2 regions of the Weissella thailandensis genome follow, and region 2 is predicted to be linked to the other one. Evidence: riboswitches for the same ligand, from Rfam matches in the RefSeq annotation. Region 2 holds a riboswitch; the other holds the start of a gene.

Region 1 (10,291 bases), 360 kb from region 2:
AGCGCTTGTACTGCTTGATATGGGCATTAAGGCCAAGTACCATGTCGGCACAACAATATCAAGCCTTATCACTTGTATCAGACGATTTTGAGCAAAACAAAAAAGCACGCATGCTAAATGCTCAAACGTATGAAGATTTTAATGACGTGCTATTAAACGGCACAACCTACCACTTTAACAACTAAGGAGAATTAAACATGAAATGTCGCGTAGTATTTGAAGAGTATCGCAAAAAAGAAGTCGAACTTGAAATGACCCCAGAAATGAATATTGACGACCTAGACGAAAAAGCCATGACAATGTATGATAACGGCCAAATCGTTCTAACCCCCGACGATATGCAATCAGTTCATTTCCACGTTAAAAACGATTTTGAAAGGTAAATAAGGTAACCATGAAAAAAGATATACCAGTAACTTATGAAGAAACGTTAGTACGAACAGTTACCCTAACAGTTGACGACGAAGAAGATATTGATAAACAAGCCCGACAAGCTTACCTAGACGAAAAAATCGTCCTGGATAGTTCCGACTTACAATATACGCAATTTGAGGTTCAGACACCGTTTGGCGACTGGACAATAATCTAAAAACCAGGGGCGCAGTGCGCCCTTCTCTGCATACCCCAGTCCCCGCAAGCGGGGCTCCCTTACAACCCCCGACCCCACCGGGGCCAAACGTTTCCGCTTGGCGCAACCGTCCTTTCACCACCTATCCTTTATTTTTGCCATCCAAACTCTAATACAGGCAGTGTTGCTAAGTGCCAGGCACTAAGCAACACTAGGCCCGATGACAAGGGTAAATAGCACAGCTACGCTGCCCTTGTCATCGGACACCGCCTGTATCACACTTCTCCCGTCAAAATGAAAGTTTGGTTAGTTGCTGAAAGGCAATTGACCACCAGAAAAATTTTAGGAGACCAGCTATGATACAAACAACTGTCACAACACCTGTCACCACTTATCAATTACAGCTACAACAACACAATCAAGTTTCGTTTGGAATTACGGCTAGTGCCACTAATTTAACGGCGGCCACCTTTCAATTAAACGTCAATGACGCTGATATAGCACATTACTTCGTCAATTACTTAGGGACCATCCTAGCAATGACTTTTCAACAAGCTATGTCTGATGCAAACTTTTTATCACAATTACAAAAAATCATTATACATGAATTAAAAAATTGGCAATCGGGTTATCAATACTTATAGCCAGTTGTTAGCATCGTAAAAATGATATATTAAACCTATGGAACGTGGCTGCCGAAAAGATTGCTCTGACAAAACCTCCTTTACGAAAAAAATTAAATTCTCCAATAAGATACTAAACACCTGTTTGTCAGATTCCCTAACTCATATGGGTTAGGATACATAATATTTTAGCGCCTACAGAAAGGAGTCTGACCATGCCTTACTTTATTCTTTACCTGCTGTTATTTCTCGTCTGTTATCTTTTTGGTCTCACCATTGGTTGGGCCTGGCGAATTATTCGTTGGGTAGTGCTTTTGATTTTATCTGTCAGTTGGTGGGTATTTAAAACCGCAGGAATTTGGTTGCTCTGTGGGATTGCTTTTTGTGGTGGTTATATGTGGAGTTATCTGCGAAGTAAATGGCAACAATTCCATCCAAATAACTCCTAATTTATAAACTGGTCTACTTTGTGAAATATGCTGGCAGTGAAAAAGATTTGTGAATTTGATGAATTGCACAAATCATTGAAAAGCCCGGTAAATCAATAACTAACTATAACCATGATATGTTAAATTGGATTGGTTTAGTTGACGTAAGACTCATAAATGATTAATTTTTGTGTTCATACTTGATAATTAAATAATTACAAAAATACCCCGAAAGTTAAAGTAAAGATTTAACTTTCGGGGTATACCTTAATGTTAGGTTTGCTTGTTTAATTGTTTTAACTCGCATAAATAATCACCTCATACCCAGGCTTTTTATCTATAAATTGAACCAAGAATCCTTTTATATTTTTTGTGTGTATTATCATTGTAAAATTTATTCCACCAAGATTCATTACGCACCTGCTTAGGTAGTTGACGTAATTGTGTTAAAGATAACTCAGCATTTGTGTTCATTATTTTCAACCATAGTCTAAATTGGATTGAAGTCAATATTTGAGACAGGTTTTAAGAGACATTCAGAACTGCGTTTACCTTCCACAGCTCAAATAAATCATTAATCGTGATTAATAACTTATTTGAACCATGGAAAGCATTAAATCAGGCGGCCATTTGGCTCGTAAGTGTTGCGATTTCAACTTGTAAGGGGGTCTGGTAGCCCAGTGAACTATGAATTCTCTTCCTATTGTAGAAAGCATGCACATATTCAAAAAGGACAGCAGCGGCAGTTTCATAATTCTTAAAGACCGGCACTGGATAAACACATTCCTTTTTGAGGGAAGCATGAAAAGATTCCATTGGTGCATTATCGTATGGACACCCCTTACGGCTGTAAGAGTGGCGGATATGTAGTTCTGTTAACCGTTGGTTGTAATCATCGCTGGTGTACTGTGATCCTAAGTCTGTGTGGATAATCAGGTCCCCAGTAATGGTTCGATTTTTAACCGCGCTTTCCAGGGTCTTTAAGACTAAATCAGTATCCATCTTTTTTGAGAATGAATAGCCGATAATTCGTCTTGAGTGCAGATCCATGATGGTTGATAAGTAACACCAGCCATTACGCTTCGTTTGAATATAGGTCATATCAGCGGGCCATTTTTTATTTAAACTAGTGGTCGAGAAATCCTGCTTAAGCAAGTTGGGACGCTGTTCAACCTTAGTTTTGGAAGCCGAAGCCGCTTTCCATTTATTGACGGTAACGGAGTGGATATCCAGTTCCTTCATGAGCCGGGAAATCCGTCTTGGGCTGCACCGACGCTACAGTGGTTGAAGTTCCAGATTCAATTCATGGTGGATCTTCATAACGCCGTATCGCTGCTTGAATTCCGCAAAGATCCGCAGAATCCGTTGTTTTAAGTCCTCATCTTCGGCCCGGCGTTTTGAAGGCTTTGGGGATCGATAACGATAATAGTGAGCTCTGGAAACACCGAGGATTCGGCACATCTTAGTTACCTGGTGGTTATGGCTTTCTTGGTGAATATAATCAAAAATATTGGTTACTTCTGCGCAAGGAAGCCCAGGGCTTTTTTTAGGATTTCGTTCTCCTCAGACAGGGAAGCCAGCCGCTTTTCCATCGCTTTAATTTCATCTGGCGATTTATCGGATTGAGTTTTGGCTTGGCCCTGGATCCACTTATGAACGGTTGAATAGCCAATGCCATATTCTCTGGCCAGTTGGGCGGCTGATTCGCCTTGTTTATATAGGTTGATGATGTTTTGTTTGAATTCTTTGTCGTAACGAGTTGGCATGTAAAAATTCCTTCCTTTTGAGAGACGATTTATTCATTATACGCTCTCTTAAAAGTTGTCTCAGGAATCAGCTTACATCCATGCGCCATAAGGTAATAGTTGCGGTAACCCAAACCACGATTTCGTTGATAATACACTATAATCCACAACGCCTAACCAAACGGCTAACAAATCCCCAATAATCAAAGCGATTAAAAATGAAAAATGTTTCCAAAATCCTTTACCAAATATCGACAATAAAATCACAATAGCAGCTGTTGTGATTGATAAAGTAAGTGTCGATAATGAAGAAAAACCTTCATCTCCTGGAGAACCACCTAAAAACTCAGACATTGTGAATTCAGACAAAGAAATACCTACCAAAAAAATAAGGGTTCCTGTAATTGCTGGTGTTAATAATTTTATTAATTTATTTATAAGTCCTGTAACGGACAACATAAATACAATCAATGCACTTAGCAAAATCGAACCGCCTGCTGTTGCTAGTTGGCCAGTTTTACCCGCACTAATCATTAATGCATCAAAGTAGGCAGATGGGCCTTGAATAATAGGTAACTTTACTAGCCTTGTTGCCTGTGTCAGCGTAACTATACCCGAGACAATAAAAATAGTGTTTACCAAATTAGTTGATGAGCTCAACGAAAGTCCTGCGGCCGCTGCAACATAGATTGGATCTAACCATACATTAGAAACAAACACATGTTGTATACCTGCTAAGCCATGCGCAACTATACGATTATCTTTTGTGACCATAATAATAAACATTCCTTTCCCAATAAAAAAAGTGTCCTTAGATACATAAAAAAGGACACTTAATAACAACCGTTGACAATGTTGCTAACTATGATTGGTCACTTTCCTACGCCAGTATTAACCAGATCAGGTTCAAAGGGACCGATATACATCATCTCAGTCTTTACGACGCCCCTAGTGATTATCATTCAATTTTAAAAACTTCTTCAACAAACTATTTCGTGCAAATAAAAAAGCATTTTTCTCACCTGGAGAAAAATGCTACATGAACAATATGTAACACTTTCCTACGCTGATATTAATCAGTTCAGGTTCAAAGGGTTCTTCTCAGCCATATCGGCGCCCCTAGCACAAGGTTATTGTACCATAAATTATATTAAATTTTCTATCTTAATGTAAAATCAATTTCAAAGGATTAATGAACGTCATTATCCCTTATATAGGGTTAATCTAATTATTAGGATATAAATCTACCAATCAAAAAAGTCTATGAGACCAACAAAACTATCAGAGTCGCAAACTATGTTTTAAAAAACTTTGAATAGATTTCCTAATTTTTCATGGCGTTTGACTAACATAAAATTAAAATTTGTAATAATTTATCTGCTAATCAATATATACTATAACATGTAACGCCATATTCAATTTTCTTAATTTATCTATTATTTTGACCATTGTGTTTATCATTAATCAAACAAACTAAAACTATATAATATTATATATAATAAAATGTTTTACTTAATAGATAATAAGAACTTCTTTAACGCGTCTTGCCATGTAAGGATTTCAAAATCCGTTGACTTAGCTTTTTCCAAACTCATAACCGAATGTCTCGGTCTGTAAGCCTTTTGTGGAAATTCCTCACTTGTCACTGGCATCACCTCTACAGAAGTATCTTTTAAAATTTCCTCAGCAAATTCATACCATGTTGCTGTACCTTCATTTGATAAATGATAAATCCCATATTCAGATTTAGTATCAATTAGATGTAACATGAATTCTGCTAAAGTCCTTGTCCATGTAGGGCGACCTAATTGATCATCAACTACTGTTAGTTTAGAATGACTTTCAGCAAGGTATTGCATAGTGTAAACAAAATTACCACCAAACTCACCGAATACCCAGCTAGTTCTGACAATATAAGCATCAGCCTCACTCTCAGTAACAGCTAACTCACCAGCCAATTTTGCACGCCCATAGGCATTTTTAGGATTAACCGCCGCATCTTCTTGATATTCCCCTGAATTTGTACCATCGAAGACATAATCTGTTGACACTGCTACTAATTTAGTATCAAATTTTTTCGCTGCGTCAGCAATATTTTTTGTACCTTCAACATTGACCTGCCAATTTATTTCACGGGCTTCATCTTCTGCTGCATCAACCTTTGTATAAGCAGCTGCATGTAGCACAACATCTGGCTTTTCTTGTTCAAACACTGACATTACTTTTTTCCTATCCGTAATATCTAGTTGCTGTGAGTCAAATGCGACAAAACTCAATTGTCGCTCCGATAAAAGTTTTTGTAACTCTCGTCCAAGTTGGCCGTTAGCTCCCGTAACTAAGTACTTCATAATTCCTCCGAAAAAAGCCAGCTTTCGCTGACTTTATTATTATTGATTATTTTGAGCATATTTTGCTTCAACAGATTCTTTTTCGGGTTGCCACCATGATTGATGATTTTCATACCATTTAATCGTATCTTTCAAACCTGTTGCAAAATCAGTGTACTTTGGTTGCCATCCCAACTCTTCACGAATTTTTGTCGCATCAATTGCATAACGTAAATCATGCCCTGAACGATCCTGGACAAAATCAAAATCATCTTCATCCTTGCCCATATCTTTTAGAATAGTACGTAGTACCGTGATATTATCTTTCTCACCATCTGCTCCAACTAAGTAGGTTTCACCAATCCTACCCTTAGTAAGAATCGCCCATACGGCAGTTGCATGATCATAAGTATGAACCCAGTCGCGAACATTCTTGCCTGAACCATATAACTTTGGTTTGATTCCAGAAATAATATTAGTCACTTGGCGAGGAATGAACTTTTCAATATGTTGGTATGGGCCATAATTATTTGATGTATTTGAAATCGTTGCCTTCAAGCCAAATGACCTTACCCAAGCACGTACTAATAAATCTGAACTAGCCTTAGTTGAAGAATATGGACTTGATGGACGATATTGGGATTCAGGAGTAAATTTTTCCCCTTCTCCCTCGCCATGGCCAGGTAAATCTTCACGCAATGGTAAATCACCATAAACTTCATCCGTAGAAACATGGTGGAAACGCTTATTGTACTTACGAGCAGCTTCAATTAAGGTATAGGTTCCCATAATATTAGTTTGAATAAATGGTGAAGGATCTTTTAATGAATTATCATTATGGCTTTCAGCAGCGTAATGAACAATAGCATCTGTTTCTGAAACAAGCTTATCAACTAATGGTGCATCCGCAATATCACCAACTACCAACTTAACACGGTCTTCAGGTAAGCCAGCTAGATTTTCCTTGTTGCCGGCATATGTTAACTTATCAAGTACAGTAACATTAACCTCGGGATGTTCCTCAACAATATAACGAACAAAATTTGCACCAATGAACCCAGCTCCACCAGTTACTAATATATTTTTATACTCAGTCATGAATGAACTCCTATTTTAATTGCTCTTTTGTCAGTGGTTCAACATCTTTCAATAAGGGATGATTTTTATCGGCTTCACTCACTTCTGCATGCTCCACATCATCCCATGTGATTCCTAATGTAGGATCAGCATAGTTAACAAAAGCATACTTTGGCTTCAATTCTAAAGCCCAATAGTCATTCACTAAATAGGAATATGAAACTGTGTCACTTAGTACTTGAAAACCGTTGGCAACACCGCGAGGTACATAAATTCCCTTACTAGCGTCAATGATTGTTTGGTAAACATTCCCAAATGAACCACCTTCGCGTAAATCTACCCAAGCACCCAGTACTTTGCCACTGTCAGCTACTGAAATATATTTATCCCAAGGTTCTGCATGCAAACCACGTAATACACCTTTACGTGATAGTGATACATTATTCTGCAATTTGTCATCTTTGAAGAACTCTGTTGGGAATCCTAAAGGTAACATCTTTTCCTTTTGAAAGTTTTCTTTAAACCAACCACGATTGTCACCGTGAACTGGAATGTCGAATTCCACCATACCCGGGATATCCGTAATTGTTCGAGCAACTAATTCCTTTTCAAAAAAGTCTTCAGACATACGTTTTATACTTCCCTCTCTTCAGCAACAATACGCAATAAATACTGACCATAATCATTTTTCTTTAATGATTGTGCTAGAGCCTCTAATTGCTCGACATCAATATAACCCATACGGTAAGAAATTTCTTCTAGTGAAGCTACTTTTAAATTTTGTTGCTTTTGAATAGTAGCAATAAAAGAAGAAGCTTCCAATAACGAATCATGCGTCCCAGTATCCAGCCACGCATAACCCCGTCCCATTACTTGAACATCTAGGTCGCCACGATCAAGATAGGCCTGATTGATATCGGAAATTTCTATTTCCCCACGAGCTGATGGTGTTATGTTTGCAGCAATATCCACAACATCATTATCATAAAAATAAAGCCCCGTTACAGCATAATTAGACTTTGGTTGTTCTGGTTTTTCAACAATTGACAGTGCTTTACCATCTTCATCAAACTCAACAACTCCAAAACGCTCCGGATCCTTAACCTGATAGCCAAAAACCGTTGCCCCTTTTTCTTTAGAGGCGGCATCTTGTAATTGTTGGGACAAACCTGCACCATAAAAAATATTGTCACCTAGTACCAAAGCAACCGTCTCATCACCAATGAAATCAGCTCCGACAATAAAGGCATCTGCCAATCCACGTGGCTTCATTTGTACAGCGTATTGAATATTCAATCCAAGTTCCTGACCATTATCAAATAAGTCTTTAAATTGTCCAAGGTACTCAGGAGTAGAAATCACTAATATATCTTTAATACCTGCCAACATCAAAACTGACATTGGATAATAAATCATTGGTTTATCATATATTGGCACTAATTGTTTACTGGTTGCTTTCGTTATTGGATATAACCGAGAGCCTGATCCTCCAGCTAAAATAATCCCCTTCATAGTAGACTCCTATTATTGTACTAATGCACGACTTGAAATATAGATTACAAATCGTAATCCTAAAAAACTAGTTGTTAAAAATATGAAATTTTTATTCATATCGATAAATATCTCTTGTATACACCTTTTCTCTCGAATCTTCCAAATCCTCTGAAAATCTGTTTGCTAAGATGACATCTGATTTCTGCTTAAACTCTACTAAATCAGAAATAACATCTATTCCATTAAAATGATTCTCTGTTAATGTTGGTTCATAAATAATCATTGTAATTCCAGCTGCATCAAGTCGATTCATTACCCCTTGAATTGCAGAATATCTGAAATTATCAGAATCTGCCTTCATAGTTAATCTATAAATACCAACAACATCAGGCTTCCTTTCCAAAATTTGTTTAGTAATAAAATCTTTACGAGTACTGTTACTATCAACAATAGCCTTAATTAAATTGTTAGGAACTTCTTTGTAATTTGCCAATAATTGTTTTGTATCCTTAGGAAGGCAGTAACCCCCATACCCAAACGATGGATTATTATACCCTTTTGCAATTCTTGGATCAGCACTAATAGCATCAATAATATTTTTACTATTCATGTTCTTCACTTCAGCATAAGAATCTAATTCATTAAAATATGACACTCGCATAGCTAAATAGGTATTAGAAAATAACTTTACAGCTTCTGCTTCTGTACTCGTTAAATAAAACTCAGGTATATCCTCTTTAATGGCTGCATCGCGTAGTAATTTTACAAAAATGCCTCCCTTTTCAACACTTTCACCCACAACAATTCTTGAAGGATACAAATTATCATATAACGCTTTACCCTCTCTCAAAAATTCTGGGGAAAACATAATACGATCTGTTCCAAACTTAGATTTCATAGATTCGGTAAATCCAACAGGTATAGTTGACTTTATAATAATTAAAGCATCATGATTCAAACTTAACACTTCGTCAATTACCTCTTCGACACTAGATGTATCAAAATAATTTACTTTTTCATCATAGTTTGTAGGTGTAGCTATAATAACTAAATCTGCATTTTTATAAGCAAAAGTTGAATCTAATGTTGCGGTCAAATCCAGATTTTTATTTTTTAAAAAATTGGAAATTTCCGCATCAACAATTGGTGAAATTTTATTATTAATTAAATCGACCTTTTCAGGTATTATATCTTTAGCAATCACTTTATTATGTTGTGCTAACAATGTAGCCAACGACAACCCCACATAGCCCGTACCAGCAATTGTAATATTCATTTTTAACTCCTTATTATAATATTAATCCCAATTTTCAAAAAAAACTTTTAATGACTCACGTATCAGTTTGTTTTTTGCTTTGTTCTTTACAGTGCCACTTCCATCCTCATGATGATATACACTCCAATTAGTATTGTACATCATCGTAACATCTTTACTCTTTGCCAGTTCTGCAATGTGATCTTCTTCAGAATACAAAAACATACGTTCATCAAAAACTGGCATCAATTTGTGCAACGTTTCCTTCTTCATACCATAGAAGGAACCATGTAATGCATAAACAGGTAATTTTCCCTGTTTTCTCTTAGAGTATAGAGATTGAACCTTCTTTGAAATTTTATTGCTTATCAAATACGTATAGTACCACAACGACCTGTCATAATAAGCATACCTTTTCAATAGCCTAAATCCTATTTTTTCTTTCTTATAATAATATGGATTCTGGTTCTTTCCCGAATCCGTTACTACCTTAGGACCTACAATCTCATCATCACCGATTTCATTAAGCGATAAGTTATTTATTTCAATATCTGGATTAGAAATAAATAAATAATCATATTGAAATTGTTGTGAATAATTTATTCCCGCATTATTACCAGCTCCATACCCTTTATTAGGTACTTTAATAAAATCTGCTCCAATTTTATGAGCAATTTTTTCCCCTTCCTCTGTTGATTTCATATCTTTAAAGCTATCAACAACAATAACTTTAAAGTCATTAGACTGAAAGGGGATCGATGAATTAAATCTTTC
Region 2 (10,291 bases):
CCTGCTATCTGTAAAACAACTTCACCAGCGCGGCGATGCTTCATCAAAGCGATTGCCAACGGTACAGCAATGACAGCTGCGATAAAAATAGCCGCTACTGAAAGTAACACATGTTCACGCAGTGCAACCAAAATATCTGTTGATTGCGTTGTAAATAAATTCATCAAATCATTTAACATCCCATCCCCCTTATTGTTGACCAATATACTGCAACACATCATCCGCCGTTACAACATACTGTTGGTCAATAATGACTTGATCGACTCCACGTAAGGCCATTGCTAGTTCTTGAATTGTTTGTGTTGCTGATAATTGTGTCGTTTGTACGGGATACTCTGAATGTAGCGGATGTAGTAATCCTGCTGACTGCATGTCTGAAATCAGGGTTACGCGTTGATTATCAAATAATGATGAAACTGTTTTGTTCGCTGGTTCACTGATAATTTTGTTTGGTGATCCAACCTGTTCTAAATGACCGTTAACCAACACACCTATTCTAGTTCCTAACCGTAATGCTTCATGCATATCGTGCGTAACAAATAGAATCGTTGGTTTCAATTCCTCATACAAATCCAAAATCAAATCCTGCAACTGCTTTCTTGATAATGGATCAAGGGCACTAAAAGGTTCATCCATTAAAATAATATCTGGCTTTGTAATTAATGCTCTAACAATTCCCACTCGTTGCTGTTCACCACCTGACAATTCGCTCGGCATTCGTGAGCCATATTGTTCATGTGGCAAACCCACCCTATCTAATAGTTGGTTAACTAAAGTTTCTCGTTTATCACGTTTCACTCCTTGGGCCTCTAATAAAATACCAGCATTTTGGGTAATTGTTAGATTAGGGAAAAGGGCAATATTCTGTAGAACATATCCAATATTTTTTCGTAACTTAGCTGTATCAACTTGATTAACATTTATGTCATCAATCAATATTTCACCTGCGGATTGTTCAATCAACCGATTAATCATCTTTAAAATTGTTGTTTTACCGCTACCACTTGGACCAACCAAAACAAAAAACTCACCCGAGGCAACCGTTAAATTTAGTTTATTAACGACCTGTTTTTCTTGGTATGTCTTTACCACATCACTGAATTTTATCATGACCATAACTCCTTTATTCAGCACTTAACTGCCTATCACAAGATTATTTCTTTAAAATCAAAGGAATATAAAAAAGACTGAGTAATAATTAATTATTATCTCAGTCTTCAATACATTATAACTGTTCAAGCTTCTTTTTTAAATGTTGAACTTTTTGCGCAATATCATCCGCTTTCATAATTTCACTCACGACGGAAATGCCAGCAATGCCCGTTCCTTTAAATGTCATGATGCGATCTTCTGTGATGCCACCAATAGCAACGACCGGAATATTAACAGCCGCGGTAATTTCCCGCAGTGTATCAACCGACGTTTGCTTGGTAACAACTTTTGTTTGGGTTGGAAAGATTGCCCCAGTCCCCAAGTAATCTGCGCCTTCTGCTGCCGCTTCCGTTGCACGGGCAACTGTCTTGGCAGAAACACCTAATAATTTTTCCTTGCCAAGTAACTGGCGTGCCACACTAACTGGTAATTCGTCATCGCCAATATGGACCCCACCTGCATCAACCGCTTGGCAAATATCGATTCGGTCATCAATAATTAGTTTCAACCCATAGCGATCTGTTATTTGTTTTACCTTCAAAGCCAGCTCATAGTAATCCCGAGTTGATAAGTTCTTTTCCCGTAATTGTACCAGGGTAACGCCATTGGCACAGGCGGTCTCAACTTTATTTAAGAATTCACTCTCCGTCTCCCCATATCTTGCTGTCACTAAATATAATTGTTTTGCCATTTTTTGTTCCCCTTATTTGATTTGTCCAATCGGTATTATCGATACCTAATAATGAAAGTTCATTTAGAAATAGTTGCCGAAATTCTGCGATGCCTGCCGTAGTTGCCTTAGTTTTCGCCATTTCACCTGAAATGTTGAGATAACTAACCGCTTGAACAGCTGCGTCTTCGGGGGATGCACCAGCACCCAACAACGCTGCCAATAAACCACTTAACATATCCCCTGAGCCAGTAAACCGGTCCAATTCCGGCACACCATTACTTAATATCCAAGCATTGTCCTTAGCCACTACAATATCTTTCGCGCCAGTTGCTACATAAACTGACTCTTGTGGCAACTGTTTCAATGCCACAATCAATCTAGCTAGTTCATCATCAGTCTGGTCTAATGGGCTACCATCAACACCACGACCATTTGTTACTAAACCACATAATGCCCGCATTTCTGAAATATTACCGCGAATAATTGTTGGCTTCTTTTCCATAACAACTTTAGCAATTTGCATAGCTGATTTTGCACTTGCAATGCCCACAACATCAAGCACGATTGGCTCTTTACCATCTGCTACTTCACTCGCAGCCAGTATGCTTTGTTCCTTAGTTGATGATAAGCTACCCAAATTTAATAGTAAGGCATTGGTTTGGCGGATTAAATCATCAAAAGCACGTGTATCCTCAGTCATGATTGGCTTAGCACCAATGTAAAGTAACGCATTTGCGACCGTCTCTACCGAGATAGCATTTGTAATACAATGAATTAGCGGTGCAGTTTGCAACGGAATCTTTATTTTTTTCATTTAACGACATACCCCTTTCCATTAAAAATACGTATCATATCTTTAAACAAAGATATCTTTTTAGCTTGCTGCCAAATGAGCCAGGCTGCCACTGCCCCCATAAGCGTTGCACCTAAGAATCGTGGTGTATACAATAACCAATACAAGTCTGTTTTGGTACCCGTGAAAAGGACCATAACTGGATAAGATAGCAATGAACCGACTATTCCAGTACCAATAATTTCACCAATGATAGAACCGTAAATACTATGCGTCCAGCGGGCCCCAAGGCCTGCTAATAAAGCACCGAAAACAGCCCCCGTCAAAGCCAGTGGTGGAATCCCCATCATCATCATCCGGATAATTCCACAGCAAATCGCCATAATTGTTGCGTACAATGGCCCCATAAGAACACCCGCTAAGATGTTAATCACACTAGACATCGGCGCCATGCCCTCAATTCGTAAGATTGGTGATAGTACAACATCTAACGCAACCATCACCGCTAAATAAGTTATTTTTCTAACTTTTGGATTCATTCTTGTTTTCCCCCGATAAATTTAAGTAATATAATTTCAAAATAATTGGGCAATAAAAAAAGACCTCCCTGCAATAAAAAAATCATCACAAAGAGGCCAATAATTGACACATTTACACAATTCCTACGCTTAAATAACTAAAACAGGTACGAAGGGTCTAGAGTTCTACTCATTCTCAGCCAACTTGGCTCCCCTTTGCGATTATATTTAATTTTTATATTATAATATTACCACACATACTAATAAAATGGTTTTTAAATAATATCGTGATTAAGTACTTGAGTAATATATTTCCAAAATAGTCCATTAGCCTTAGACTCATGGACTTGTTTCATCCTCATAAAACCAAAATCACTTGTCGTATTTGTGGCGATTTTACGTTTAACAATCTGTCCATCATTCGTCATATCAACTCTTTTTTCCATCATTAAGGCGATACCCATACCATTTAGGACCATGTTCAATATGATATCAATTCGTTCACCTTGATAAGCCACCGCAGATGCCAATTGTTTCTTCTCACCAACAGCACCAAACTTATTAAAAATTATTGTTTCCTCGCCTTCAAGTAATAATAATTCTTCTTTCATCAAATCATCTAATGAAATTACACGATTGGCAGATAGTGGATGATTAGCCGGCAACACACAAACTAAATTATCCTGATCAGTCAACAACGTTTCTAATTTGCCATTAACAGCTGGTGTGTAATGACCAAAAATTATATCAGCTTGATTATCTTCTAACGACTGGATCAATAAACTATCTTTCGTTTCAGAGAAATGTAATGTAATTTCGGGATGTCTTTTATGGAAGTCACTCATCAATGAAAAGCCACGGTAATTAGAAAATGTTGGCATCGTATGAATCGTCAATACGTTATCTGATTCAGAATCATGTTGCACCAATGTTTGTTGTAGTGCATCAAACTCATGAATGATTTTTTTGGCATACATTTCAGTAATCCGTCCTGATTCAGTCAATGAAATATGACGATGCTCACGTTTAAATAACTGTGTTTTTAATTCCTTTTCCAAAGACAAAATTTGCTTAGAAATATTACCTTGCGTTGTATACAACCTATCAGCCGTTTCAGAATAATTCCCAGTTTCAGCTAAATCTAGAAAGACCTTAAATTTATGAATATCCATTATGTAGTTCCCCAATTATTACTATTTGGAATAGTCTACCACATTCTAATCAACTTTGTCATAGTGAACTCTTTTACTACCAAAAATAATCCTTACTAAATGAAAAAACTGGGACATCAGATAATGTCCCAGTTCCTTTATTTATTATTTTAAAATTACTTCTCAGAAATTGCTGCAATTCCAGGCAATGTCTTACCTTCTAGGTATTCAAGAGAAGCACCACCACCAGTTGAAATGTGGCTCAACTTATCAGCAACACCCAATTGTTGAACGGCGGCAGTTGAATCACCACCACCAACAATTGTCGTTGCACCATTCTCAGTTACATTAACTAATTCTTCACCAATAGCTAATGTACCCTTGGCAAAGTTATCCATCTCGAATACACCCATAGGTCCATTCCAGACAACTGTCTTGGCACCGGCAAGCACTGACTTAAATAGTTCAACTGACTTAGGACCAATATCAAGACCCATGTAGCCATCTTTAATGTCACCTTCTGCAACATATGAGTCAGCATCGTTAGCAAACTTATCAGCAGCAACCGCATCAACAGGTAATACCAACTTTTCACCAGCGTCAGCAATTAATTGCTTAGCAAGTTCAACTTTGTCTTCCTCGTATAATGAGTTACCAATCTTTTCACCCTTTGCAGCGGCGAAAGTATAAGCCATTCCACCACCAACAATAACTTTGTCAGCCTTTTCCAACAAGTTTTGAATAATGGTAATCTTATCAGAAACCTTAGCACCACCAATGATGGCAACAAATGGACGCTCTGGATTTTCAACAGCACCACCCAAGAACTTAATCTCTTTTTCCATCAGGTAGCCGGCTGCTGTTTGAGCAACGTTTGCGGCAATCCCAGCATTAGATGCGTGTGAACGGTGAGCAGTACCAAAGGCATCGTTTACGAATACATCACCTAATGATGCCCAGTAAGCACCTAAGTCAGGATCATTCTTTGATTCGCGCTTAACAACCTCACCATCAACAACGTCAGCATAACGAGTGTTTTCGAAAATCAACACTTGGCCATCTTCTAACTTGTTAATTGAATCTTCCAATTCTGGACCTTCAATAGCTGGTACAAAAGTTACAGGTTGACCAAGTAGATCAGCCAAACGTTGTGCAACAGGCTTCATTGATAGAGCAGGCTTATCATCTTCACTCTTAATACGTCCTAAGTGTGAGAACAATACTGCACGACCACCTTGTGACAACACATACTTAATCGATGGTAGTGCTGCAACAATACGGTTATCGTTTGCCACTTCTTGTTGTCCGTCAACTTCCTTTAGGGGAACATTGAAGTCAACACGCATTAATACTTTTTTACCCTTTAATTCTAGGTCTTCAACTGTTAATTTTGCCATGGAATCCCTCTTTCTTTTTACTTCAAATACTACAAATCTTATATAAAAAACGGGCGGTTCAGACTATTACTAAACCACCCGTTTTCAATAATAGTTAAGTAACTATTAAAGTGTTGCTAAGTGCAACAAAGTACGGATCATGTTTGAAGTGAAACCATACTCGTTATCATACCAAGCAGCAGTTTGTACTAATTGCTTATCACCAACAGTGATAACCTTAGTCAAAGTTGGATCATATACGGCACCGTGTGTGTCGCCAATCATATCAGATGAAACAATTTCATCATCATTGTATCCAAATGAAGCATTCTCATACTTCTTAACTGCTTCGTTAACTTCTTCAGCAGAAACAGTCTTTGACAATACAGATGTCAACTCAGTAACAGAACCGTCAACAACACCAACACGTTGTGCGTGACCATCCAACTTACCAGCAACTGATGGAACAACTAGACCAATAGCCTTAGCAGCACCAGTTGAGTGAGGAATTGTGTTTACAGAAGCTGCACGGTTTGAGCGCATCTTCTTACCCTTAGGTCCATCCAAAATCATTTGTGTACCAGTAAAGGCGTGAACAGTAGTCATCAAACCAATTTCAATACCAAATTCCTTGTCCAAGGCGTTTGCCAATGGTGCAAGTGATTGCGTGGTACATGAACCAGCAGAAACAATGTTGTCGTCTGCAGTCAATGTGTCTTGGTTAACACCGTAAACAACAGTTGGTACGTTTCCAGCTGGTGCTGAAACCAATACCTTCTTTGCTCCGGCGTCCAAGTGTGCTTGTGACTTTTCTGCTGATGTATAGAAACCAGTTGATTCCAATACAATCTCAACACCGTCATTAGCAACCCACTTCAAGTTAGCTGCATCGCGCTCAGCGTATACATGGATCTTCTTACCGTCAACGACAATACCATCTTCGTCAGCTGAAACTTCAGCGTCCAAAGTACCATGAGTTGAATCATACTTCAACAAGTATGCCAACATAGCAGGATTAGTTAAATCGTTAATTGCAACAACTTCAATGTCGTCCGCTGTACCCTTCAATTCAAGAATACGACGAAATGCCAAACGACCAATACGGCCGAAACCGTTGATACCAATCTTAACAGTCATATTATTAAGATTCCTCCCAGAAAAAAATTCTTTTGTAACGTTTCTACATGGAATATTATACGACTTTGTTTACAATTTCGCAAACAAACGTACAACTATTGTTATGCTTTAATTTCATACAATTTGAAATTAAACCCTGCTACAGATGAACTACTTAGCGTTCACTAAGTCTAAACCCATCCGTTACATGTATTATACGATAGATAGGTAGAAACTGCGTCATATTTGCTTGAATATTAATTCACTTAATTCTTTGATTGACTAAGAAACGACAATTTATAATTATCAGCTTTTTTAACGTTTATCCGGCTTATTATTATATAAAGTTGACGAAATTGTGAAAACACAAACTTTACTTACCTAATAAAATACGATGTGCCTCTTTGCCATCAACACCACCTAACCTAATTAGGCTATAACGCAATAATAACTTGATGCCACGTACTACCCGATGAACATTACCATCAATTAGAAATTCAATCATTGAAATAAATGCCATTACAGCAATCCACGCACTTGTCAGTGTCCCCAAAATTATTAAGAACGAAATCATATCATTACTCATAAACTGCCTCCTGACAATTAGTTTAAACTTAATGTAATTTGTTAATTAAAGTCCTAAAGGAATCCCTTTAGGACTATTTATAGTATATATTAACTTTAACCTAATTTCAAGAGGTCGACTGCTTTAATTTAATAGTCCGTTCCTTCTATATAAGTTAACTGTTTCTTGAGCAAAATCTAACGGATACCCCAAATACTCACATAACATCCAGGCTTCAAAAGGTTGGTCTTCATATTCATGAGCAATTCTCATCATTACTTTTTCCGGCGTCATATACTTGATCACTGACTCGCGAGCGACGATTTCGTCGTTATGAGCAAGCGTAGCATCATAATCCATATGATTGCCAATATCCGAAATTGCATGGTGATATTCCTCAACCAAAGTTTTCGCTTTATCAAAGGTCGACAATGTTTTATCAATAAAGATATATGCCTTATCACCTTTTAAATAAGCAACACCATCTAAGCCTGAATTTTCTTTTAAAGGCATTGTATCTAGAATAACCGGTGTCATCCCCAAACTAATGAGATCATTTTCCACCCTAATTAATAGATCATCATAACTATCTGTTCCCATTCCGATCCTCGTAGTCAGCAATTAATCCTTCTATATAAGACTTAGCCCTGTCAATCACGCGTGAACGTTCTTCATCAGGTAATCCGGAAATATCCAGTCCCCAATGTGCAGCCATTAATACAGGTTCATCAGTTACGGTCGACTGCGAAGTTTGATTTGGCTCCTCAACAAGATCTGACTTTGATACGCCAAAGAAATCAGCCATCGCTTCGATTTTATCAATTCTAGGATACGTTTTCCCGTTTGACCAATCAGAAATAGTTGCAGTTGATACACCAATGACCTCAGCCAGATGAGCAGCCGTCATTTCATTTTGTTTAATGTATCTTTTTATATTCCGGCCCATCGTGGCCTTTCCTTCTGATGATGCCATATTTTCCACCTTTTCTATGTTCATTTTTTTGAATTTAATTTTATTTTTATAACTATTATGATAAAGCTAAACTTAACAAATTGCAAGGTTTAACCTAACTAATAGCTTTGACAAGCTCTTTGCTAGTCTTGCAAATACTATTTTAATAGGCTATAATTTAACCTGTTGTGGACCCGTAGTGTAATGGATATCACGTTGGATTCCGGTTCCGGAGATGAGGGTTCGATTCCCCCCGGGTTCATAGTAAAGTTTAGAAATGCCTTTGTATCAGTTTTTAAAGGCTTTATAGTAAGGCTACTTGCACCAAAGAAACACCGAGTAGAGCAGTTCTATTCCATTAAATTCCGCTGAAAAATGACTTCCAGTGTATTAATCGGGACTACCTACTGAACAAATATGTCGCTATTCATGGATGTGAGTAGCGTTTTTATTTTGCCCTTAAACGATATGCCCTTTAGCAATTTCATCTTTACAACGATTCTCCCACCTTGTGAGGGTGGTCCATCTAAAGATTCATTCACAATTACCATAGTAGGCTTTAATTATATAATTTGCTCATAGAATATGTTTATATAACATTTTATGGCGAAAAATTCAGTAGTGAACTGACTAGTTTGTCAATCAAGACAATTACATAATGAGAACAACCATACTTGCTATGTCACATAGTTCAACATAGACCGTTATTAATTATGAGTATCTAAATAAAAAAACACCAGCAAATAAATGCTAGTGTTTGCCAAAACTATGGTTGTCGTTAATATCTATAACTATTTTTAACAAAGATCGCGTTACCTTATCACATATTATTTGAATAAGATTACAATACCACCTACGCGCTTTGGCACTTCTAGTACCAAAGCTGGTACATGATATTAGTCACCGCTATCAAAATATATAACAAAGACTTCCAGTAGCTCATACAAACTACTGATGTTCATCTAATATCATTAAAATTAAAGCAATATTTACTATTGACCAGAATAGATTAATACCAACTCCGAAGAGATGAATTTTTAAAACCCACAAATGCTCTGATATGGAAATTAATAATAAAATTATTAACCAAAAAGAACTTTTTTTAAATATACGCATCTAATATTTTTACCTTTAAATTTACTTATAACAACTTATTTATTAAAACCATTCAACTAAAAAATATAGATGAACGCCCACACCGATGAAATGACTTTCGCCTTTCTGTGGCTCATCCCCTTGTAAGTTAGCTCTTCATAGGCTCTGCGGTACCCGTCTATGTATGGTATAGAGAGCAGAGCAATGATGACTATCACAATAACAAGGATGATTAATAGATTAACTACCATATTGCCTCCTTATATCATGGTTACTATTGTTGCAATTCCTAATAGCACACCTAACAAGCCTAGAAAAATAAACCAAAAGTTTGGGGTGTCCCTATACCTGATAATACTAAACGCAACATAGACAACGCTTATTATCATAAACACCCATTGCCAGCCAGTGATTATATACAACATCAGTAGTACACCAGCGATTATCATGCTAAAGTCTTTTATGAATTTCATATCTTTTTGTCACGTCTATCCGCTATCAATTTCTCCAATTCTTCCAAATCATCTTCAGTTGCCAGCTTTCGAATGAACGATCGTGCGTAAGTACTATATTGTAAATACTTAGCATGTTCTTTATTCTTGTCTTGCCAACGCTTGTTTGCTTCAGTTTGCGCGTTCTTTTCTGTCATTACTAAAAATCTTTCACCGTTAAGACAATAGTTAAAGTAACCAATATTATTGTTAATACTACTTTAGCTATTATGTTGGCCCACCTTAATTTTTCATCTCTACTCATAACGAAGTATTTCCTCCATATAGAATATCGTACTATATATAAAACAACACCAACAAGTTTTTCTTGCTGGTGTTGTTTTATTATTTGTATTGATAGTATTGCAATTCAAAATAAATGCACTATCTGTTATTTTTCAATTATTGA

What was found. A riboswitch is a leader RNA that binds a small molecule or an ion and turns the genes downstream of it on or off. The one in region 2 is predicted to bind thiamine pyrophosphate.
Region 1: another riboswitch for thiamine pyrophosphate. It lies ahead of FOL01_RS04805 (solute carrier family 23 protein); the one in region 2 lies ahead of thiW (energy coupling factor transporter S component ThiW).

Annotation. Positions count from the first base shown of each region.
Region 1 covers NZ_CP014332.1:985,289-995,579, reverse strand. Annotated here, with positions in the region: gene FOL01_RS04845 (hypothetical protein) at 1-185, shown strand, start outside; gene FOL01_RS04840 (hypothetical protein) at 198-383, shown strand; gene FOL01_RS04835 (DpnD/PcfM family protein) at 395-589, shown strand; gene FOL01_RS04830 (hypothetical protein) at 925-1,212, shown strand; gene FOL01_RS04825 (hypothetical protein) at 1,407-1,640, shown strand; partial or broken gene FOL01_RS11025 (IS3 family transposase) at 2,238-2,879, opposite strand; gene FOL01_RS11520 (IS3 family transposase) at 2,895-3,080, opposite strand; gene FOL01_RS11320 (transposase) at 3,134-3,385, opposite strand; gene FOL01_RS04805 (solute carrier family 23 protein) at 3,458-4,138, opposite strand; TPP riboswitch at 4,225-4,324, opposite strand; TPP riboswitch at 4,406-4,495, opposite strand; gene rfbD (dTDP-4-dehydrorhamnose reductase) at 4,873-5,712, opposite strand; gene rfbB (dTDP-glucose 4,6-dehydratase) at 5,752-6,789, opposite strand; gene FOL01_RS04790 (dTDP-4-dehydrorhamnose 3,5-epimerase family protein) at 6,800-7,396, opposite strand; gene rfbA (glucose-1-phosphate thymidylyltransferase RfbA) at 7,402-8,280, opposite strand; gene FOL01_RS04780 (nucleotide sugar dehydrogenase) at 8,372-9,538, opposite strand; gene FOL01_RS04775 (glycosyltransferase family 2 protein) at 9,560-10,291, opposite strand, start outside.
Region 2 covers NZ_CP014332.1:624,654-634,944, reverse strand. Annotated here, with positions in the region: gene FOL01_RS03145 (ABC transporter permease/substrate-binding protein) at 1-179, opposite strand, end outside; gene FOL01_RS03140 (ATP-binding cassette domain-containing protein) at 190-1,110, opposite strand; gene thiE (thiamine phosphate synthase) at 1,226-1,843, opposite strand; gene thiM (hydroxyethylthiazole kinase) at 1,791-2,639, opposite strand; gene thiW (energy coupling factor transporter S component ThiW) at 2,636-3,157, opposite strand; TPP riboswitch at 3,261-3,362, opposite strand; gene FOL01_RS03120 (LysR family transcriptional regulator) at 3,412-4,308, opposite strand; gene FOL01_RS03115 (phosphoglycerate kinase) at 4,464-5,684, opposite strand; gene gap (type I glyceraldehyde-3-phosphate dehydrogenase) at 5,790-6,800, opposite strand; gene FOL01_RS03105 (hypothetical protein) at 7,153-7,365, opposite strand; gene FOL01_RS03100 (hypothetical protein) at 7,489-7,944, opposite strand; gene FOL01_RS03095 (helix-turn-helix transcriptional regulator) at 7,931-8,317, opposite strand; tRNA gene FOL01_RS03090 (tRNA-Arg) at 8,487-8,558, shown strand; gene FOL01_RS03080 (hypothetical protein) at 9,861-10,040, opposite strand; gene FOL01_RS03075 (amino acid ABC transporter ATP-binding protein) at 10,285-10,291, opposite strand, start outside.